3 regions of the Chromobacterium phragmitis genome follow, and region 1 is predicted to be linked to each of the others. Evidence: predicted binding sites of a transcription regulator. Region 1 holds the regulator's gene; each other region holds the start of a gene.
The links. Region 1 encodes FliA, which starts transcription of late flagellar genes. Its sites were predicted from a motif close to GCTAAAGNTNNNNNNNNNNCNGCCGATAAT; they were not measured.
Positions count from the first base shown of each region.

Region 2: DK842_RS04435 (flagellin N-terminal helical domain-containing protein) is a predicted target of FliA. The motif match lies at 2,383-2,412, and genes of this name have one in related genera.
Region 3: DK842_RS16645 (LPP20 family lipoprotein) is a predicted target of FliA. The motif match lies at 2,007-2,036, and genes of this name have one in related genera.

Region 1 covers NZ_CP029495.1:2,639,543-2,647,164, reverse strand. Annotated here, with positions in the region: gene flhB (flagellar biosynthesis protein FlhB) at 1-25, shown strand, start outside; gene flhA (flagellar biosynthesis protein FlhA) at 32-2,116, shown strand; gene flhF (flagellar biosynthesis protein FlhF) at 2,123-3,550, shown strand; gene DK842_RS12685 (MinD/ParA family ATP-binding protein) at 3,547-4,425, shown strand; gene DK842_RS12680 (RNA polymerase sigma factor FliA) at 4,422-5,168, shown strand; gene DK842_RS12675 (flagellar motor protein) at 5,225-5,974, shown strand; gene DK842_RS12670 (DUF2846 domain-containing protein) at 6,054-6,485, shown strand; gene DK842_RS23910 (hypothetical protein) at 6,539-7,339, opposite strand; gene DK842_RS23905 (3'-5' exonuclease) at 7,355-7,622, opposite strand, start outside.
Region 2 covers NZ_CP029495.1:887,775-895,396, forward strand. Annotated here, with positions in the region: gene fliD (flagellar filament capping protein FliD) at 1-947, opposite strand, end outside; gene DK842_RS04430 (flagellar protein FlaG) at 985-1,425, opposite strand; gene DK842_RS04435 (flagellin N-terminal helical domain-containing protein) at 1,486-2,334, opposite strand; gene DK842_RS23810 (flagellin N-terminal helical domain-containing protein) at 2,553-3,806, opposite strand; gene DK842_RS04450 (glycosyltransferase) at 4,009-7,622, opposite strand, start outside.
Region 3 covers NZ_CP029495.1:3,512,558-3,520,179, reverse strand. Annotated here, with positions in the region: gene DK842_RS16650 (flagellar assembly protein T N-terminal domain-containing protein) at 1-1,235, opposite strand, end outside; gene DK842_RS16645 (LPP20 family lipoprotein) at 1,235-1,945, opposite strand; gene DK842_RS16640 (GlxA family transcriptional regulator) at 2,059-2,973, opposite strand; gene DK842_RS16635 (EamA family transporter) at 2,966-3,868, opposite strand; gene DK842_RS16630 (DUF1737 domain-containing protein) at 3,855-4,067, opposite strand; gene DK842_RS16625 (isochorismatase family protein) at 4,147-4,701, opposite strand; gene DK842_RS16620 (LysE family translocator) at 4,800-5,420, opposite strand; gene DK842_RS16615 (aminotransferase-like domain-containing protein) at 5,604-7,067, shown strand; gene infA (translation initiation factor IF-1) at 7,273-7,542, shown strand.

The DNA.
Region 1 (7,622 bases):
TTCGGCGCCAGAAGAAAGCCGATAAGCCAGCATGGACGCCATCCTCCAAATCCTCAAGCGCCTGAAGATCTCCCAGCTCGCCGGGCCGGTGCTCATCATCCTGATCCTGGCGATGATGGTGCTGCCTTTGCCGCCGGTGCTGCTGGACATCTTTTTCACCTTCAACATCGCGGTGTCGGTGATCGTGCTGCTGGTCGGCATCAATGTGCGAAAGCCGCTGGACTTCTCGTCCTTCCCGTCCGTGCTGCTGATCACCACCATGCTGCGGCTGTCCCTGAACGTCGCCTCCAGCCGGGTAGTGCTGCTGGAAGGCCATACCGGCCCGGATGCCGCCGGCAAAGTGATCGAATCGTTCTCCCACTTCCTGGTGGGCGGCAACGTCGCCATCGGCATCGTGGTGTTCATCATCATCACCATCATCAACTTCGTGGTGATCACCAAAGGCGCCGGCCGGATCGCCGAAGTATCCGCCCGCTTCACCCTGGACGCCATGCCGGGCAAACAGATGGCGATCGACGCCGACCTCAACGCCGGCCTGATCGGCGAGGACGACGCCCGCAAACGCCGCGCCACCATCGCTGAAGAAGCCAACTTCTTCGGCGCGATGGATGGCGCCTCCAAATATGTGCGCGGCGACGCGATGGCCGGCATCCTGATCATCCTGATCAACGTGATCGGCGGCCTGATCGTCGGCGTGGTCCAGCACGACCTCCCGGTAGGCCAGGCGGCGGAAACCTACACCCTGCTCAGCATCGGCGACGGCTTGGTGGCGCAGATTCCGGCGCTGATCATCTCTACCGCCGCCGGCATCGTGGTGACGCGCGTCGGCACTGATCAGGACATGTCGGAGCAGTTCCTGGGCCAGCTGTTCACCAAGCCGCAGGTGCTGTACATCACCTCGGCTGTGATCGGCATGATAGGCCTGATCCCCAACATGCCCCACTTCTCCTTCCTGCTGATCGCAGGCGGCCTGCTGGCGCTGGCCCGTTCCATGGAAAAACGCAAGCGTCAGCAGCAAGTCCAAGAGCAGCAAGCCGCCGCTCAACCCGCCGCCCAACCGGAACAGCAGGCCGCGGAAGTGGGCTGGCACGACGTGCAGCACGTCGACCAGCTGGGCATGGAGGTCGGCTACCGGCTCATTCCGCTGGTGGACCGCAGCCAGGATGGCGAACTGCTGCGCCGCATCCGCGGCATTCGCAAGAAGATCGCCCAAGACCTGGGCTTCCTGGTGCCGCCGGTGCACATCCGCGACAATCTGGAAATCAAGCCCAACGCTTACCGCATCCTGCTCAAGGGCGTGGAGCTGGGCAAGGGCGAGGCCTTCATCGGCCAGTTCCTGGCCATCAACCCCGGCATGGTCAGCAAGGAGATCGCCGGCGCCGCCACCACCGACCCCGCCTTCGGCCTGCCGGCGGTGTGGATAGACGCCGGCAAGCGCGAAGAGGCGCAAAGCCTGGGCTACACCGTGGTGGACGCCAGCACCGTGGTGGCCACTCACATTTCCAACCTGCTGCAAACGCATGCGGCGGAACTGCTGGGCCGCGAAGAGGTCCAGGCCTTGATAGACCATCAGGCCAAGGAGTCGCCCAAGCTGATCGAAGACCTGGTGCCCAAGGTGGTGCCGCTGGGCATTTTGCAGAAGGTGCTGCAGCAGCTATTGTCGGAAGGGATTCACATCCGCGACTTCCGCACCATCGTGGAAACGCTGGCCGACCACGTCCCGCAGAACCAGGACATCGACGAGCTCACCAGCGCGGTGCGCACCGCGCTGTCGCGGGTGATCGTCCAGCAGCTGTTCCCCGGCGAGGCGGAGCTGCCCTTGATGACGCTGGAGCCGCAGCTGGAAAGCGTGCTGATGCAGGCGGTGCAGTCCAAGGCAGGAGGCGGGCTCGAGCCCGGCCTCGCGGAAAACCTGCTGTCCAGCGCGGCGCAGCAGACAGAGCAAGTGGAAATCCAGGGATACAATCCGGTGCTGCTGACGCCGCCCGGACTGCGGCCGCTGCTGGCGCGTTTTCTGCGCCGGGCATTGCCGCAGCTGCGTGTGATTTCGCATAATGAGATTCCGGATAATAAATCCATTCGTATAATTGCGGTAATCGGCGGTAGCAAAGGCTAATCGACAATGGTAGTAAAAAAGTTCTTCGGGAAAACCACTCGAGACGCGCTGCGGCAAGTTCGCGAAGAACTGGGGGCCGACGCCCTCATCTTGTCCAATCGCCCCACCATGGGCGGCGGCGTGGAAATCATGGCGGTGGCCGACGCGGACGTCGCCAACCTGGCCAGCACGCTGTCCCCCTCCTCGAGCAAGCATCCGCCGCGCAACGCGCCGCCGGCCAGCCGCCCGCCGCAGCAACCCGCGCCCATTCCCCAGTCCAACGGCAGCGCGGTCAACCGCGCCATCGCGCGCACTTACGCCATGCCGGTGGAGCCACTGGAAAGCCCCGCCCCGCCTCGGCTGGAAACCGCGCCGCCGCGCATCGAGCCGGTCTTCACGCCTCCAGCCGCCGCCCCGCAACCCGCGCCGGCGGCCCCGCCCCGCTCCGCCCCGCGCCCATCGGCGCCGGAGTCCCCGGCGGCCCACGCCAACGGCGAGGAGCCGGAGCAAATGGCCCAGGAGCTCAAGCAGATCGGCGATGAGATCAAGCTGCTCAGAAGCCTGCTGCAGAGCCAGCTGGCCAGCTTCGCCTGGTCTGACATGGAGGGCAAGGCGCCCAACCGGCTGGAGCTGTTCAAACACCTGCTGGCGATGGGCTTCTCCGCCCAGCTGATCCGTCAGTTGATAGAAAAGATGCCGGCGCAGTACCAGGCCGAAGTCGCGGTGAAATGGGCGCGGTCGGCGCTGGCGCACAACCTCAAATGCGCGGACGCGGACCGCGAGGTGATGGACCGCGGCGGCATTTTCGCGCTGGTGGGCCCCACCGGCGTCGGCAAGACCACCACCGTGGCCAAGCTGGCCGCCCGCGCGACGATGCGCTTCGGCGCCCAGCACGTGGCGCTGATCACCACCGACAGCTATCGGATCGGCGCTCAGGACCAGCTGCGCATCTATGGCAAGATTCTGGGTGTGCCGGTGTTCTCGATCCAGAACGAGGGCGACTTGCAACTGACGCTGGCCGACTTGTCCAACCGCCACATCGTATTCATCGACACCGTGGGCATGGGCCAGCGCGACGCCCGCGTGCTGGCGCAGATAGACATGCTGCGCACCGCCGGCCGCCCGATCGAGCGGCTGCTGCTGCTGGCCGCCAACACCGACGGCCACACGCTGGAAGACGTGGTGAAGCGCTACCGCGGCGACGGCCTCGCCGGCTGCATCCTGTCCAAGATAGACGAAGCGGTGGCCCAGGGCCCCAGCCTGGACGTGATCATCCGCAACCGGCTCAAGCTTTATTACATCACCAACGGCCAGCGCGTGCCGGAAGACCTGCACGCGGCCAACGCCGCCTTCCTGATCGACCGCGCGATGCGCGCGCAGCAGATCGCCTCGCCATTCTCGCTGCAGACCGACGAGATGCCCATCATGCAGGCGGCGCAGGCCGGATGGCTATGAACGAAATGCAGGATCAGGCCGCCAGTCTCCGCCGCATCGCCGCCCAGCAGCAGCGCGCGCCAAGCTTCGCCTTCATCGGCTCGCCGCACTCAGGCGCCAGCACCGTGGTGACCGAGCTCTCGCTCGGTCTTGCCTACGCCGGCTTGCGCCCCACCGTGGTGGACTGCTGCCTGGGCCAGGTGCAAACCCGGCGCCTTGGCGTGCCCGCCACCGCCACGCTGGAAAGCCAGGTCGTCAGCGTCGGCGGGTTGGACGAAATGATGGTAGTGTCGCGGCAAGGCGTTCAGTTGATCAATCTCTATGCGCAACCGGAGCAGCGCGCGCTATTCTCCACCCAGCTATGGTTGCGCTTGGGCAGCGAATTCGGCGCGCTGGAGCGCGACGCGTCGGCCTTGCTGGTCGACGCGCCGGCTCCGACGCGCGATCCCATCCCCGCCAGCGTGGCGGATAATCTGATTTTGGTATTAACACCGGATGCCGACTCGCTGACCACCGCCTACGCTAATATCAAGCGCTTGGCCAGCCGTTACGGCCGCCAGCGCTTCAACGTGCTGGTCAACCGCGCGCGCCACCTGGAGGAAGCGCACGAACTGTTCACCCGGCTGTCGGCGGTCACCAGCGAGTTCCTGACCGTGTCCCTGCGCTGGGTCGGCTTCGTGCCGCACGACAATGCGGTGCGCCGCAGCCAGACGCTACGCCGGCCGCTGATGGAAGCATTTCCCGACAGCGAGGCGGCGATGGCCTTCTCGCAACTGTCTGCGGTACTGTTGCAATGGGACGCGCCGGAAAGCGCGCGCGACAGCACCGGATACATGGACCTGCTGATTGCCGCCTCGCGCGATTGGGCCGAGGCGGATGGAGCCAAACCCTTATGACCTTTCCGTCCTTCCGCCGATCGGGCTATGCAACAGCGGCCCCCAGCGTCGAGATAGACGTGGAAGCCTATACGCCGCTGGTGCGCAAGCTCGCCGGCATCATGATCGCGCGGCTGCCGGCGTCGGTGGAGCTGGGAGACCTGGTCCAGGTCGGCATGATCGGCCTGATCGAGGCCGCGCGCCAGTTCGACCCGGCCCAGGGCGTGCAATTTGAAACCTTCGCCAGCCAGCGCATACGCGGCGCGATGCTGGACGAGCTTCGGCGCGAAGACTGGCTGCCGCGCCAAGCGCGCCGCAATTCGCGCCAGATCGAGGAAGCCATCTCCAAGCTGGAGCAGCAGCTAGGGCACGCGCCGCTGGAGTCGGAAATCGCCGCGGAAATGGGGCTGGAGCTGGAGCAGTACCAGGATATGCTCGGCGACTGCAAGGGCACCACGCTGCTGCATTTCGAAGATTTCAGCACCGGCGACGACGAGGGCAGCCACAATCCGGTGGCCAACGTCGCCGATGAAGACTCGCCCGATCCACTGGCCGCGCTGTCCGACGACAATTTCCGCCGGCACCTGGTCAGCGCGATCAAGTTTCTGCCCGAGCGCGACCAACTGGTGATGGCACTGTACTACGAACAGGAACTGAATCTGAAGGAAATCGGCGCGGTGCTCGGCGTCACCGAGTCCCGCGTCTGCCAGCTGCACAGCCAGGCCATCGCCCGGCTGCGCGCCAAATTGAAAGACTGGCTGTAAGGGAAGGTCCGGCATGAACGCCGGACCTCAGACCAGCTCGATAACGGAACCTTCTTGTGGACAAGATCAGTCTCATCGCCATCGTCATGGGTTTGACCGCCATCATCGCCGGCCAGGCCATCGAAGGGGGCAATATCGGTTCGCTGATGCAGCTGACCGCCTTCATGATCGTCATCGGCGGCACCACCAGCGCGGTGATGCTGCAAAGCACGCCCAAGCAATTCATGGCCGGCCTGCGCATGCTGCGCTGGATTTTCCGCCCGCCCAACTTCGATCATGAAAAGATGATCCGCGAGGTGGTCAACTGGAGCCAGACCTCGCGCAAGGGCGGCCTCTTGGCGCTGGAGGGCATGATCGCCGCCCAGCGCGACCCCTTCACCAAGAAGGCGCTGCAGATGCTGGTGGACGGCACCGAGCCGGATACGCTGCGCGCGGTGATGGAGGTGGAAATCAGCATGTTCGAGCATGCCCGCAAACAGTCAGCCCGCATCTGGGAGTCGGCCGGCGGCTACGCGCCGACCATGGGCATTCTGGGCGCGGTGCTGGGCCTGATCCACGTGATGGAGAACCTGTCCGACCCGTCCAAGCTGGGCGGCGGCATCGCGGTGGCCTTCGTCGCCACCGTCTACGGCGTGGGCTCGGCCAACTTGTTCTTTCTGCCGATGGGCAACAAGCTCAAGCACCTGGTGGCCTCGGAAATCGCGATGAAGGAGCTGGTGGTGGAAGGCGTGGTGGCCATCGCCAACGGCGAGAACCCGCGCATCATCGAAAGCCGGCTTCGCGGCTTCCTGGCGATGCACGAATAATTAACGCCACGACAAACTTTACACAAATTTACAACTCACCATTATCATACTCCGCTTCATCAACCAGCAGAAAATGATCATGCGTATTTTGATCGCAGCAGCACTGGTCGCCGGCTTGAGCGCCTGCGCCTCCACTCCGATGGCCACCCAAGAGGCGGATGCCTCCGCCAAAGAGTTCAAAGTCTCGGCTAACGCATCCCGCGTTTATATCTATCGCAACGAAAATATGGGTGCCGCCGTCAAGATGCCCGTGTTGATCGACAACAAACCCGCCGGCAGCACCGTCGCCAAGAGCTATATCATGACAGACCTTCCCGCCGGCAAGCACACCATCGTGGGCCAAGCGGAAAATGACTCCAGCCTGACCCTAGACACCGTAGCGGGCAAGATCTACTACGTCTGGCAAGAGGTCAAGATGGGCGTGCTCTACGCTCGCAACAAGGTACAGGAGGTCGATGAGAAAACCGGCCAGGACGGCGTCAAGGAATCGTCGCTGATCGCGCCGCTCTAAGCGTTTCTCCGCATTCCGGGCAAGCGTGAGCTTGCCCTTTTCGCTTCTCCGGCTCAAAGCGCCCTCACCTCCCGATCCGGCTTGCGCAGTTCGCTTTCCAGCAACTTGTAATAGTCGAGATCGAACGCCGGCTCGCCTTCCAGCGCCCCGCCATTGCGGCGGCTGCCCAGATAGCACCAGCGGTCGAACAGATGCTCGACCACGTCGCCGCACACTTCGTCATGCTCCGCCACCGCCACCGCGCCCTCGAACGGCCACGGCTTGACTTTGAGCCGCTGCAACGCGGTCTTCAGACGCCGATTATGGCTGTCCGCTTCCTCCTCGCCCACGCAGGCGCCCCGGCAGCGGCGTATCTGATGCGCGGCGCAAGGCTGGCCCTTGCGGCTGGTCACCTGCTCGACGCCCAGCACCGACTGGCACAGGCCCTGCGCCAGCGCGATCTGCGCCAGCGCCTTGCGCGCCTCGCGCGCATGGCGGAACAGGCCGTAAAGGTCGCCGGTGCGGGTGAAGTCGATGTCCCGCGCCGATACCGGTGTCGCCCGCATGAAACCATCCTCGCCAGTTTGCAACTGCAAGGTACATACCTCGCCCATCATGCGCGCGCGCGGATTGTGCAGCGGCTGCAGCCGGCTCAACCATTGCAGCTCCAGCAAATGGCCGCCGAAATCGCCCAGGCTTTCCCGCCATTCCACACGCGCCACCGGCTCGTCTATCCGCGCCTCATGGCTTTTCTGCCCAGGCTTGCGCTCGGCGAAATGGCCCAGCGTCTTGCGATAGAGATTGGGCGCCCGCCCCACATACAAGGCTCTGCCGTCCTCGCCGAACAGCGCGTAGACGCCGGCCGAGTCCGGCATGTCCTCCACCTGCTGCTACAGATCAGCCGGGAGACTGGACAATTCGGCAGGCTGCGACAGCAACTGCGACGCCTCATGCGCCACCTTGTCTTCGCCCAGCTCCGCGCTCGCGATCTGGATGAAGCGATACACCGCCTCGGCATCGGCCAGCGCGCGGTGGCGTTCCGGCATCGCAATGCCATGGCGGGCGATAAGGCTATCCAGGCTGTGCTTGAAATGCTGCGGGTACAGGCGGCGCGACAGCTTGACGGTGCATAGCGCGCGCGCCTGGAAACGCAGCCCC
Region 2 (7,622 bases), 1.8 Mb from region 1:
AACTTGTTCTGGATGTCCAGAATCGAGGCATTGCCCTTCATCGCGCCGCTGCGCGCAGCCTTGACGTCGCTGATGATTTGGTTGTAGGCATCGACGAACGACTGCAGATTCTTGGCGACGCCTGCGCTGTCAGGCGACATCGAAACCGTGAAAGTCCCTGCTTTATACAGGTCAATCTCCACACCCGCCACGGCATCGGTCACCTTGTTGCTGCCCGCGCTGATCGACACCCCATTTACGGTTAAGTTAGCGTTTGCCGCATCCTTTGACTCGCCTTCAGCGGCCACGGTCTGAGACAAGCCGGCCAAAGTCGAACCGCTAGTCGTGCCTGTGTCGCTGCCGCCGGCAGTGATCTTGAACTGGTTATCCTTGCCAGACTCCGCAGCCTTCAGCACCAGCTTGTAATTGCCGCCGTTCTGCACGATCGAGGCATTGACTCCGATGCCCGCGGCATTGATCTTGTCGTTGATGGTCTGCAGCGAAATCGGATCACTGCCGTTGCTGCTCAGGTTCACCGTCTGAGTCTTGCCGTTGATCTCGAAGGAAATCGACTGCGGGGCACCCGTGATGGACGCCTTCGGATCTGTGATATTCGGCGCCGTCCCGGAGCCTACCTTGTCAAACACCAGTTGGCGGCTAGTCGCCAGATTCGCCACGTTCACCTCATAGGTGCCCGAGCTGCCGCCGCTGGTAGCAGAGACCGCCGCCATCGAACCATCGCTGACAGTCGCCTTGAACACTTGCAAAAAACGGCCGGATGACAGGCCGGTCAAGGCTGTCTGCAGCGCAGACAACGAAGAGCTGAGTTTGCCTACAGTGCTGAGCTGGGTGTTGTATTGGTCGGCTCGCTGTTGACTTTCGTTGAGCGGGCGGCGCTCAATGCCCATCAACTGGCTGACGATACCCTGAACATCCAGAGCGCCCACGGAACTGGTAATGGAAGCCATGTTATCCCCATGTTATTGTCGCTTCGGAACAAAGGGGTCAGGCCTTGTCCTTCAGCAGGAGGCCCTTGAAGTCGCCGATCGCCTTGGCGATGCGCAGCGCTTCTTCGGACGGAATCTGGCGAATGACCTTGTTGTTGTCCTTGTCGACGACCTTTACCACGGTGGAGCCCGTGTCCTTGTCGACCGAAAACAGCAAGGAACTGTTGTACAAAGAGGCCGTGTTGTTCAACTGCTTGACCGAATCCTCCAACTGCTTGGTCAGGGACTGCTGCTTTTGTTCCGAACCCGCCGCCGCCTGTTGCTGCTGGCTCTGCCCAACCGCGGCGACAGCTTGCGTCGTATCCGCCAGCACCGGCTGGCCTTGATCGCTTGCAGGGGCTTGCGCCAGCTCTACCAGTTGCTGACGCTGTACCGGAGCGGCCGCCGTCGGAACGGAAGGCGATAAGATGGAAGGGATTTGCATGATCATGCTCCTCATGACCACAGCTCCGGCTGCCCAACCGGAGCTGCGTCTGGCTATACCATCAGTTTACTACCGTTATTGCAGCAGCGTCAGGGCTGCTTGGGGCAGCGTGTTGGCTTGCTTCAGGATAGACGAGCCGGCTTGTTGCAGAATCTGGTTCTTAGTCAGGTTAGCCGTTTCCGAAGCGAAGTCCACATCCACGATACGGCTGTTGGCGGCAGTCAGGTTTTGCACGTAGTTTTGCAGGTTAGCCACCACAGCGTCAAACCGGTTCTGCACCGCGCCCCAAGTCGAACGCACAGTCGAGATTTCCGCGATGTCCGCGTCCAGGGCCGACAACACGCCGGACGCGCCGGACTGCGAGGTCACGCTGATGGTGCCGGTCGCGCTCAGCGAGGAGTTGTAGCTACACAGCACGCCGCCGGAGGTCAAGTCCACCGAGGAGATCGACACTTGGTTGTTAGCCGCGCCGGAAGAGCCGACTTGGAAGGTCAGGCTGCCGCCGCCGGACAACAGCGAAGTGCCGTTGAACTGGGTGGTTTGCACAATACGCGAAATTTCCTGGGTCAGCTGGTCCACTTCGTTTTGCAGCTGCGAACGGTTAGTGTTGCTAACCGAGCCGTTGGCGGACTGCACCGCGATTTCGCGGATACGCTGCAGGTTGTTGGCGATCTGACCCAGCGCGCCTTCAGCCGTCTGCCCTACGGAAATACCGTCATTGGCGTTGTTGACCGCTTGGTTGTTGCCGCGGATCGCCGCAGTCAGCGTCTGCGAAATCGCGAGACCGGCGGCGTCGTCCTTGGCGCTGTTGATGCGGTAGCCGGAAGAAAGACGTGCCAGAGACTTCGACAGAGACATCTGCGAGTTATTCAGATTCAGCTGCGCCTGCAGCGAGGATACGTTGGTGTTGACGGTAATGGCCATGATGACTCTCCTGATACTCAGTGTGGGCAAAGAGGCTTGCTTACACTGCTTATCGGCTAGCGCATTCCGAACTTTATGGTGAAAGTGTGAATTTTCACACTTGACACGCCATCAACCCCGACCTATCCGGTCATCTCATCCCATCGCTCCCGTTCGATCCTTCCCTCTCGTCCCTTAGGCGGCCGGCTGCTCAGGCAAGCCAGCCGCCCTTATCCCTCTTATTGCAGCAGAGACAGCGCCGCTTGCGGCAGCGAGTTGGCCTGTTTCAGGATGGAGCCGCCGGCCTGCTGCAGAATCTGGCCCTTGGTCAGGTTGGCGGTTTCCGAGGCGAAGTCCACGTCCATGATGCGGCTGTTGGCCGCGGTCAGGTTCTGGGTGTAGTTGCCCAGGTTGGCCACCACCGCGTCGAAGCGGTTCATCACCGAGCCGAAGGTGGAGCGCAGGTCGGAAATCTTGGCGATGTCCTGAGACAGCAGGTTCAGCGCCTTGGCCGCGCCATCCTGCGAGGTCACATCCACGGTTTTCACCGCCAACAGATTGGCATTGAAGGAGTGCAGGCCGCCGCTGGCGCCAATAGTCGGATTGGCGTTGCTGAACGTGGTCTGGGCATCCTTGGCGGTATCCATCGCCGTCCGGGCATTATCCAACGCCGTCTTCGCAGCCGCCTTGCCTGCGGTATCCGCAGCCTGCCAGGCCTTGTCGGCATCGTCCACCGCCTTGCTTTTGGCGGCGAGGTCAGTATCCAGATAGGCTTTCTCCGCATTCAGCGACTTGCGCTTCATTTCATCTGCAGTAGCCTGTGTCACGCCGGGATTCGGCGCGCCAGTAGTGGCATCGGCAACAGCTCCGTATGCCGTCTTTGCGGCATCCCACGCGGTCTTGGCATCTGCAGCAGCCTTTGTCAGGTCTGCAGTAGAGCCAGAAAGGGTGTTCGGGGTCGACTGAGTCAAATCCACGGTCTGAATACTGATCTGGTTATCCGCCGCGCCCTCGGAACCCACCTGGAAGGTCAGATTAGCGCCGCCGGCCAGCAACTTGGTGCCGTTGAACTCGGTAGTCTGGATGGTGCGGGAGATTTCCTGGGTCAGCTGGTTCACTTCGTTTTGAAGCTGCGAACGGTTCGTGTCGCTGACGCCGCCGTTGGAAGCCTGCACCGCGATTTCGCGGATGCGCTGCAGGTTGTTGGCGATCTGACCCATCGCGCCTTCAGCGGTCTGGCCGACGGACACGCCGTCGTTGGCGTTGCGCATTGCCTGGTTGTTGCCGCGGATGGCGGAGGTCAGGGTCTGGGAAATGGCCAGACCGGCGGCGTCGTCCTTGCCGCTGTTGATGCGGAAGCCGGAGGACAGGCGCTGCAGCGACTGGTTCAGCGACATGCTGGAGTTGTTGAGGTTCAGTTGCGCCTGCAGTGAAGACAGGTTGGTGTTGACGGTAATTGCCATTTCATTCCCCTTATCGGCCCACAGGGCCATCGAATTTTCTTGCCTGTTGAGGACAAGATCGGCCGACAGGAGGAATTTGTTATGAAAATGGTATTATTACCAAAAATGAGCTGCGCTAATCATTTTCACAAGCAATAAACAACTCAAATTCTCGCATTCATCAGAATGAAAAACCGGCCGCTCCGTTCATTGAGACGGGAGCGGCCGGTAGGTCCTGGGTTTGCCGGACAGGTCAGCCGTGCAGCACGCGCAGCCAGTCCTCGTAGTGATCGTCTAGCCAGTAGTCGCTTCCAACCCAGGCTCGCAAGCGATCGCCATCCTTCGCCAGCGCATCCAGATCGTGGACGCGCGCGCGTATCGCCTCCACCCACGCCTCAGCGCGGTTGGGCACGCGGCAAACCGGCGCCTGGTTGCTCTGGTAGGGATAGATGTCGGTGCACACCACCGGCCAGCCCAGCACGCCATACTCCAATAGCCGCAGATTGCTCTTGGCCTCGTTGAAGGGATTGACCTCCAAGGGCGCCACTGCCAGATCTAGATTGAGAGAGGCCATTTTTTCCGGATATTGCGAGAATGGCACCGGCTGGTGGAATTCCTTCACATAGGGCTTGAACTGCGGCAGGGTCATGCCCATCAGCACCCAATCCACTTCTTGATGGGTCTGCTTCATCACTTCCAGCAGCAATTCCAGATCGCCGCGGTGCTGCGACGCGCCGACCCAGCCCACCCGCGGCTTGTCGCCGGCTCGGCGCTCGGATTTCAGCTGCTGCCATACGCTCTTGCGCAGCCGGTTCGGAATCACCTCGATCCGCTCTATCATGCCCTTGCAGAAATGCAGCAGAGGCTCGGTCGAAACCACCAGCGCGTCGCAATGCTTCAACGACTGGCGCAAACGCTGTTTGGCGTCCGGGAATTGCCACTTCCACAAATCGTACAAGTCGCTCTTCAACGGCAAGCCTCCCACCATGTCGTCAATGCCGAGCACGATCCGAAGCTGCGGCAGGAAACGGCGGTAGTTCTGCATGGCGAACTGGAGCTCGTCGGTGATCGCGGTATGCATCAGCAAGGTATCCGGCGCCAGGCGCGCCAGCTCGACAATGGAGGGCAGGCCGCGCATCGGCTGCAAGATCTCCCCATCCAGCTTGCCTTTTTCCTGCAGCACCGACAGTGGCATGCTGAGGCGGTACTCACCGCTGCCGCCCGGAACCGGCATGCCCAATACCCGCTTGCGGCCAGGAATCAACGGGTCCCAAGAGGCATGGCGATCGGCATCCGGCTCCATTTTGCGGGTACGCAGCGATAAATGGCGGTTATAGCCGGGATCGCGCTTGAGCAACGGTAGCCAGCGCTCCAAAACCGTGAACATTTCATCGTGCTCGCGCACGGTGGCCTCTAGCGCCACCCGCGGGTCGCGGGTCACTTTCTTGATCGTCTTGCCGTGGTGGTGGTACATCACCGCGTAAGGATTGTAGACATTGCGCCATCCGGCTTGCTGCACCTTGACGCAGAAATCGACGTCGTTGAACCAAATTTGGAAATTGGCCTCATCCATCCCTCCCACCTGCTGGTAAACAGACTTGGAAATCAACAGGCAGGCCGCGGTCACCGCGGAATAATTCTGCATCGTCTGCGCGCGGTTCATATAGCCCGGCAGGTTGATATCTTGAGACTCGAACGCATGCGCGGCGACCGCGAACAGCGCGCCGGGCATGCCCAACACGATGCCCGCATGCTGCACCTGCCCGATTTCCGGGTACAGCAGGCGTGCGCCCACCGCGCCCACGCCCGGCTGCTGCGCGGTGGCCAACATGCGGGTCAGCCAGTTGCCCAGCACCACCTCGGTGTCGTTATTGAGCAGCAGCACGTATTCGCCCCGAGACTGCTCAACCCCCATATTGCATTGGGCCGAAAAATTGAACGGCGCGTCGTAGGGCAGAATGCGCACCCGGTCCGGATAGCGCTGTTGCAGGTCCTGATAATACTCCAACGTCTCCGGCTGCTCGGAACGGTTGTCTATCACCAGCAGTTCGAAGTTTTGATAGTCGGTCTTGTCGAACAAGCCTTCGATGCAGGGTTCCAGCACTTCCAATTTGTCCCGGTTCGGGATGATGATGGAGATCAGAGAGTCGTTTTGAAGCTGGTATTCGTAATGATAGGTGCCCGTCACCAGCCCCGGTCTGACCGCCACCGGGTAGCCGCAACGCTGGCCATGGTTTTCCAGCGCCACCTGGCGCGAAGCATGGCCCAAGTGATCGAACTCGGGGTCGACCCAAGGCAGGGACAGCAGCATGTCGTCGATGTGGGCCGCCATCGACGGTCCATAACTTTCCAGCAACCGCAGGGTCAAATCGTAGCTGTAAGCCTCTGGATAGGGCTGGACGCCGCCAATCCGGACCAACGCCTGGGTGGAAAAAGCCCCGGCATGGCCGATGTAGTCCATCGAACGCAGATAATCCGGCGAAAAATCCGGACGGAACGCGGGCAAGAAGCGCTCGCCCATAGGCGATACGACATCGCTGTCGCAATACACCATCACCTTGTCCGGATTCTGGTGGATCGCTTCGCCCATGCGCAACAGCGTCTGCGGCTGCAGGCGGAAACCGGCCGGCAGCAACCAGGTCCAATCCGCCTGCCGGTCCGCGATGTAGCCATTGATCGCCGCCGCCACCGCGTTGGCGTCATCCATGCCCGGCACGCGGGCCCAGCCTAATTGGCCGCTGCTGGAGAATACCGGATCCGGCGCGTCCCAATCCGCCACCACCAGCAACCGCCAATGCGGATACAGCTGCTTCTCCAGCGCGGTGATCGAGTGCCCCAGCAACGCCTGTTTTTCCTTGGGGGCCAGCACGATCAGGTTGAATAGCGGATGGCTTTGCCACACGGTCATCATCCGCTCGGCCAATTGCTCGGCATGCACCTCGCGGAAGTTATGGTTCTTCAGCCAGCGCATGTAATTGAGCTGGCTCACTTGGTCGCTATTGCTACTTCTTCCCAAGAAGGGTTTGCCCAGCGTCATCGGCATGGTTTGCCGCAACTCCAGTGGCAGCACGCTGTTCCATGCGTCCAGATAGTCGCCGATTACGTTTTCCAAGCAGCAGGCGCCTATGGCTTGCTCCCGCGCCCGCGTCGCCAACGCTCTGCGTTCGACCTCATTCTCAATCAACTCGGAAATCGCTTCGAACCAGGCATCGGGATTGTTCTCGACCACTTTCGCCAGCCCCGTCCCCTTCAGCGAGGCGTAAGGAGGCGCATCGGATACCACCGAGGCTGCGCCGACGATGGAATAGTCCAGCCATTTGATGTCTGACTTGCAATCGTTGAAGTCGTCGCGGCTCAGTGGCGCCAAGCCGATATCCAGGCGCAAGGAAGCCAAATGGGCGAAATACTCGTGATACATCACCCAATCAGGCACCAAGCGCACCCCCTTGCGCCCCACCATGGCCTGGGGCACATCGCCCCAGAACACAAATTTGACCAAGCCCGCGTAGTAGCTGTAAATCCGCGTCAGCGCCGGCGCGATCATGCTCAGGTCTTTGCCATGGGTGCTGGTGCCGGCAAATCCAATCACCACCTGGCCATCCTGGGCAGGCATCGGCTCGACGACGCGATGCCGGCTTACCGCGTTGCGCAGCACCGCAACCCGAGGATTGATGGAGCGCGCTTTTTCTGCCATCAACTTGGTGCTGACCGTCACCAGATGGCATTGCGGCATCAACCAATTGATGTATTCAACGTACTGATAATTGTCCTCATACATCGGATTGCTTGGCGGCAAGCCCGGCAGCCAATCGTCCATCTCCAAGACGATGGGCTTGCCAGACGCCAGCATCTGTTCGATCAATGGTT
Region 3 (7,622 bases), 870 kb from region 1:
GCCCCGCCCTGCACCACGCCTATCGAGAAATTCGGCTGCACCTGGACCAGGGCCACGTCGCCGTTCAGCGATTCCGCCATGCCCAGCTCGCGGCCGGAAATCAGGTCGCGCAGCGGCTGGCCGGACGAGCGCTTGTACAGCAGCAGCTTGTCCCCCACCGCCATGCCGTCCAGCAGGCCGGCATTGATGTAAACGCGCTTGCCATCGAGCCTCACCACCCGGGCGGAGAACGGGATGCAGGAAATGATGTCGTCGATGCGGCGGGTCGCGCGGTCCAGCGCCTGGTTCACCACGCGCCCGTAATCGCTCTGCCAGAAGGCCGCCGAGGCGAACGGCTGCGGCGGCGTCGGCTGCACCTGGCCGCCGCTGGCCTCCCCGTTGACGCGCTCGCGCGCGATCAACGAGCCGGTCAGGCCGTCATAGACCCAGAATTCAAGATCGAACTGGCGCCGGGTGGGCACGTATTTGACGCCGTTTCCGAACATGCCGGCGAAAGGCCCGTTGTAGAACACGCCCTGCTGGCTGGTGTTGTTGGATTCGAAAAACGAGGGCCGCACGCCCTTGCCGGTCACCGAGGTAGACAACACCCGCCCCGACACCACGAACTGCGCGTTCTCGCGCTGGCCCAGCTGGCTGGCGGCCTGCCAGCCGGCATCAGGCTCGGCCACGCGATTGTCGGCCAGCACCGACACGGCATTGGCGTCCTTGACCATCAGCATGCCGTTGCGCGACAGCCGGCGCGACAACTCGGTAGGCAGCGCCGTCGCCAGATCAGGCATGTCCGACGCCTCCGCCGGACGCGCGACGTCGAAATAGGTGGTCACCAGCTTGCGCCGCAGCGAGCGCCCCACCGGCATCGGGCAGGATGCCTCGCGGCGCTCCGGCGCCGCCTCCCGCATCGCCGCCTGGTCGACATCCACCGCCACCTTGACGTGATAGAGCTTGCCCTGCGCGTACTCGTTCAGCACCTTGACCGCGCCCCGCACCGGCGCGGCGGCGGTGAGCGTGCCGGACTCGCCCTGGCCGCCGCTCTCCATGATCTGCGTAGATTCGATGCGCGCGCCCTGGCGGATGGAGATCAGCTTCAAGGCATCCTGTATCGCCATTTCTCTCGCCGCCACCGGGCCGTTGTCCAGCGGCGCGACGCCTTCCGCGGTCAGGACTTCCGCCCGGGACGGGGCCGGCAAAACAAATGCCGCCACAAGGGCGGCAAGATGGATAGCGTATCGCTTCATCACTGGTTCACATAGAAATTGCTGCTGTAGCGGGCCGGCGTCACGGTCATCGTCGCCGGCGCGGCCGCGGGCGGCGGCACCACCTTGGTCGCGCCGCAATTGCCTTCCGGACAGAGCGCGCCGGCGGTGCCGGTTTCCCTGGATGACTGCATCACGCTGCCGGTCTTTTCCAGGGAATGGCGAAACTGGCGGTAGAACTCCTGATCCAGCGTGATTTCGGCCACCGCCTCGCTGGTGCCGTCCGGCTTCATCGTGGTGGAGACGATGGTGACCCCGCGCAGATAGGCGTCCACATAGGTGCGGAAGCTATCGCTGTTGGCGATCATGTTGGACACCGAGCTGTTGCCGACCAGCTTCATGCCCTGCACTTGTTCCGCTATCCCGCGGAAAGCGTCCAGCCTGGCGGCTCGCATCGCCAGCAGCTTGCGCTGCGACGGCGTCAGGCTATTGGTGTACGGCGCCGCGCCGGAGCCGGTGACGCGGACGATGATGGGCTGGAAGGGGCTGACCTCCTTGACCACCACTTTCACTTCTTCGCCGCCGCTCGCCTCGTCGCCGCTCCCTACATAGCCGACGCCAGACGGCACCATGCCGCTTTCCTTCATCGGCGCGTTCATCGCGTGGTTTTGCGGAGCGGGCGCGGCGCAGGCGGTCAGCCCGGCGGCGAGGGCGAGTAAGGCGAGGCGAGGCATGCGGCGTACTGTATTCATGGCTATTACCGATAGGTGTTGATGGAATGGTATGAACCATTCCCGGAGCTCGTCAACCTGAAACATCGGCAATAACTGATGAAACTTGAGAAACGCACGGCATGCGCCGCCCTTCAATCATGCGCGGCGGAGGCGCGGCTCATCTGCCTGGCCGAGGAAAAACCGGCGGACAACGCCGCCTTTTCCTTGCTCAATCCCGCAGACCGCCATTGATCGGCCAAGGCCAGGCGCAACGCCCGGTGGTAGTCATGCGCGGAAATGCCCGCCTGGTCGCGGAACAGACGGGACAGGTGGCGGGCGCTGACGTGAACTTTACCGGCCAACTCGTCCAGCGGCCAATCGCGCACCGGGTCGGCGCAGATCAGGTCCTGCGCCTTGTGCAGCGCCGGATGCAAATGATTGCGCCAGGCCAGCCAAGGCGACAGTTCCGGGTCCTGCGGCGAGCGTCGGAAATACACCACCATGTGGCGCGCCACCTCGCGGGCAACGGCGGGATCGGCCAGCTCCGCTATCAGATGCAGCGCCAGATCGATGCCGGCGGTGATGCCGGCGCTGCTGTGGCATGGCCCGTCGGAAACGAATACCCGGTTCTCCTGCACCCTCGCCGCCGGCGCCAGCTCGCGCAGCCGGCCCAACAACGTGTGATGGCTGGTGCAAGCGCGCCCGTCGAACAAGCCGGCCTCCGCCAACAGCAGGCTGCCGGAACAGATGCCGACCCAGCGCAGCCCCGCCCCGCCGCGCTGTCCGGCCAGCCAGCGCACGATGCGGCGGGCTTCCGGCGTGGCGTAGGCGTCTATCGAGCGGGTGGCGCCGGTGGCGACCACCACCGCCCCTTCGGGCAACGCGTCGGGCAAGGGCGCCAGCCCGCCCAACGGCAATCCCAGCGAAGTGCCCACTTCGGCCGACGCGCCCACGTAATGCAGGCGGAACTCGCCGCCCAATTGCCCGGCCAGGCGGAAAGCGTCGGCCGGGCCGGCCAGATCCAGCAACAGCAGGCTGGGAGACAGCACGAAATAGATGTCACGCACGGCTGGCCCTCCCCGACGCCATCGCCAACAGCCGGCCGCCGAACACCGCGGCCAGCAGGCCCGCCATAAGCAATCCGCTGCCTGCCAGCTGCGCCGGCGTCAGGCTCTCGCCAAGCAGCCAGTGCGAGGCCAACAACCCCACCACCGGCACCAGCAAGGAAAACGGCGCCACCTTGGCCGCCGCGTGGCGGGCCAGCAGCCGGCTCCACAAGCCGTAACCGAACATGGAGGCGATAAAGGCAAGGTAGGCGACGGCGAACAATGATTGCACATCCAAGCCGCGCAGCGCCGCCAGCATCGCGTCGCCCCCCTCCAGCCGCCAGGACAGCAGCAGGAAAGGAAGCGGCGGCACCAGGCTGGACCACACCACCAGTCCCAGCGGCTCCACCTTGCAGCCAGCGCGGCCGATGGCCCGCACCACGATATTGGACGCCGCCCAACTGGTGGCCGCGGCGATGGTGAGGCCAAAACCCAGCGCGCTCATGTCGCCGCCCTTGCCCATGCCGATCAGCGCCAGGCCGCCCAGCGCCAAGGCCACGCCCGCCAACTGGCTGGCCTGCCAGCGCTCGCCGAGAAACGCGCGCGCCAGCAGCAAGGTGAAGAACGCCTGCGACTGCAGCACCACCGAGGCGAGCCCCGCCGGCATGCCCAGCTTGATCGCGGTGAACAGGCAGCCGAACTGCCCCACCCCCACCGTCAACCCATACAGCGCCAGATAGCGCCAGGGCAAGGCCGGCCGCTTGACGATGAACACCGCCGGCAGCGCCACCAGCATGAAGCGCAGCGCGCCCAGCAGCAACGGCGGCACGCCGGCCACGCCCCACTTGATCACCACGAAGTTCACGCCCCAGGCCAGCACGATGGCCAGCGCCTGCGCCACGTCAGCCAGCGGCATCGCTCGCTCCCGGCCACACCACCGCCTGCGCGACGATCACGCGCTCGCCGTTGAAAGTAGCCGCTGGCGAGCCGTACAGCCGATAGCCCAGTTCCAGCGCCTCGCTGACCCGTTTGCAGAAGGCCGAATCGTCAGGCCCGGTCAGCAGCCGATAGGCAGGCAAGCCGTTCGGAGGAGTATTGCTCGTATCTGCGGACATGCTTTCACCTTGTTATGACTGTTCGCGCCACTCTATTCCATGGACATGCCGAGCCGCAAGCGCGGCTCGACTCGCCGGCTCAGCCTTCCATCCGGGCCAGCGCCTCGTCCACCGTGACGATGGCGGCGAAGCGCCCGGCCAGCACCAGCTCGGTGCGGGCCCGGATATCGGCGGCGCTGTAGGTGACGTCGCTGCCGGCATGGGTCATCGGAAAAGTCAGCGTCGCCTCGGTGACGAAATCCACCTCATAACCCAGGTCCGACGCCACCCGGGTGGTGGTTTCGCAGCACTGCTCGGTGCGGATGCCGGAAATCGCCAGCTTCTGAATCCCCTGCTTGATCAGCCAGCTTTGCAGGCCGGAATCGGTCAGCGCGTTGTGCACATGCTTGACGAAGGTGGCCGCCGGCTGGTGGTCCAGCCATGCCAGCGGCTTGACCAGCCCGGAGCCGGCGGAGAAGGGCCCCTCCGCGCCAGCCTCATGCAGGATGTTGACCACTGGCACGCCGCGCGCCTGGGCGCCGGCGATCAGCCTTTGCTGCGCCTCGCGGTAGGCCGGCAGCTCTTCTTCCGTCCAGAACGGACGATGGCGGAAGGACTCCTGAACGTCGATCACCAGCAATGCGGTCTTTTTCATTTCGCCTCTCCCGGCGGTGTTGATATGGACGCCATATTAAGCCGCCGGAGAGCCGGGCTTAAGGCCGCGGCCGGACAAGGACAGGTCAAAAACGGACATCATGCCGACAGGGCAAGCGCCGGCGCCAGCTCGTCGTACAACAGCCACAAGGCGGTGACGGCCATCAAGCCTCCCATGGCCAGGTTGTAGGCCAGCAAGGCCGAAGGCGCGGCCAGCCAGCGGCGCAGCTTATCGCCGCCCCAGGCCCACACGCTGATGCAAGGCAGGTTGACCACGGCGAAAGCCAGAGCCAGCAGCGACGCCGCCAGCCAGCGGCCGGCCTCCCCCGTCGGCATGAACAGAATGGAAGCGTTCAACACCATCACCCAGGCCTTGGGATTCAGCCATTGAAACAGCGCCGCGCCGACAAAGCCCAGCGGACGCGCCTGTTCGCGCGCCTCCGGCTGGCCGGCGCGGGCGATCTTCCACGACAGCCACAACAGATACACGCAGCCGGCTACCGCCAGCGGCAAGCGCCATGACGCGAGCCACCCCAGCGCCTGGGCCAGCAGCATGGCGACGATGAACGACTGCAGCGCGCAGCCCAGGCTGATGCCCAGCATGTGCGGCACCGTGCGGCGGAAACCGAAATTGACGCCGGACGAAGCCAGCATCAGGTTATTGGGCCCCGGCGTGATCGACATCAGGGCGATATAGGACAGCAAAGCGAATTCAGGCATCTTGGTTCTCCGGCATGCTGGCAAGCGGCGACAGGCCCTTGCCTCCCCAATATGCTATGCGGACTGTTTCAATGGATACAGATTCACAAATCCATTATTGATCTGGTTACAGATTAATCTTTTCAGCAACTGTCACCATCCTCTATGATGGGCGCTGTGCCTTACCGCCCCGGACCTCTGATCATGCAGAACAGCGCCGCCACCCTGTACCAGCAATTGGCCGACGACCTGTCGCTGGCCATCAGCCGCGGCACGCTGCCGCCCGGCTCCCGGCTGCCTTCGGTGCGCCGCGCCGCGCACAGCCGCCAGCTCAGCCTGAACACCGTGGTCAGCGCCTACCGCGTGCTGGAAGACCGGGGGCTGATCGAGGCGCGGCCGCAGTCCGGCTACTACGTTCGCGCCAGGTTGCCGTCGCCTGCGCGCCAGGCAGGCACCGAAAGCGGCCCCGCCTCCCCCACCAAGCACGCGGTGCTGGACCTGATCGGCACCGTGCTGCAGGCGCAACAGAGCGAGGGCTTCATCGACCTGGCGCTGGCCTGCCCGCGCGGCGGCGACTTCTACCCCGGCAACAAGCTGGCGCGGCTGATGGGGCAGATCCTGCGGCGCCAGCCCGGCATGGTCAGCACTTACGCGCTGCCGCCCGGGTCGGAGCGGCTGCGCACCCAGATCGCCCGCCGCGGCATGGACCTGGGCATGACGCTGGAGCCGGACAACATCATCCTCACCCACGGCTGCATGGAAGCGCTGCAGCTGGCGCTGCGCGCCGTCACCCGCCACGGCGACGCGGTGGGGCTGGAATCCCCCACTTACTTCAACCTCCTGCCCCTGCTTGCCAGCCTGGGGCTGAAGGCGGTGGAAATCCCCACTGATCCGCAAACCGGACTGTCGATAGACGCGGTGGAGGTGCTGCTGGCGGAGAAGCGCATCCAGGCGCTGGTGGCCATGCCCAACGTCCACAATCCGCTGGGTTGCTGCATGCCGTTGGAGAACAAAAAGCGGCTGGCCCGTCTGGTGAACCGGCACAAGGTGCCGCTGATCGAGGACGCGTTGTACGCCGAACTGCAATTCGCCGATACGCTGGCGCCGGCGGTCAAGGCTTTCGACGAGGACGGCTGGATCATCGTCTGCGCCAGCTACACCAAGACGCTGGCGCCGGATTTCCGCATCGGCTGGATGGAGGGCGGCCGCTTCGGCGCGACGCTGCGCAAGCTGAAGTTCGCATCGTCCGTGGCGCAGCCGGCGGTGCTGGCCGAAACGCTGGGCGCCTTCCTGGAGTCAGGCGGCTACGACCACCACCTGCGCTCGCTGAAGCGCCGCTACGCCGCCCACGTGGAAAAAGTCCGCGGCCTGATCGCCCGCCGCTTCCCGGCCGGCACCCGCGCCACCCAGCCCCAGGGCGGCTTCCTGATCTGGCTGGAGTTGCCGGAAGGCTGCGACAGCGTGGCGCTGTTCCATGCCGCGATGGCGGAGAAAATCAGCCTGATCCCCGGCCCGCTCAGTTCGCCTGGCGGGCGCTACCGCAACGCGATGCGGCTGTCCTGCTGCTATCCGCTGGACGAACGCTATCTGGCCGCGCTGGTGCGCGTCGGACAGCTGGCTTGCGAGCAAGCCGCCCCGCCGCATGGGCCTAGCGAACAAAACAGCTGACCGAACCCCCCGCTTGGCGGTACAATAGGGTTTGCCTCTGAATTTCAACCGTCCGGCCGCGAGCGGCCAGACGCTCAGCCTTGCCTCTTGGGCCACTGACGCGCCCATCCCGCCGGGTCACCGAACTGAAGCTTAAATGCCTCGCCGCGGCAGTCGCTTGACCGTCGCGCGGAGCCATTCAATACGTATTGAGAAAGGAAACGCTATGTCCAAGGAAGACATGATTGAACTGGAAGGCGTCGTCATCGAAATGCTGCCCGAGTCCCGCTTTCGCGTGCGACTGGACAACAATATGGAAATCCTGGCCTACGGCTCCGGCAAGATGAAGATGCACCGCATCCGCGTGCTGCTGGGCGACCGCGTGACCGTGGAAATGTCCCCGTACGACCTGACCAAGGGCCGCATCAATTTCCGCCACCCGACCGCCAACCCCGGCGCCGCTCCGCGCCCGCGCCCGTCCAACAACCGCCGCTAACGCCTCTTCGGACCTTGGCGCGGAATTTGGCCGGCTCGGCCGGCATTTCCGCTGCGGATTGAACTAGCCACATCGATTTG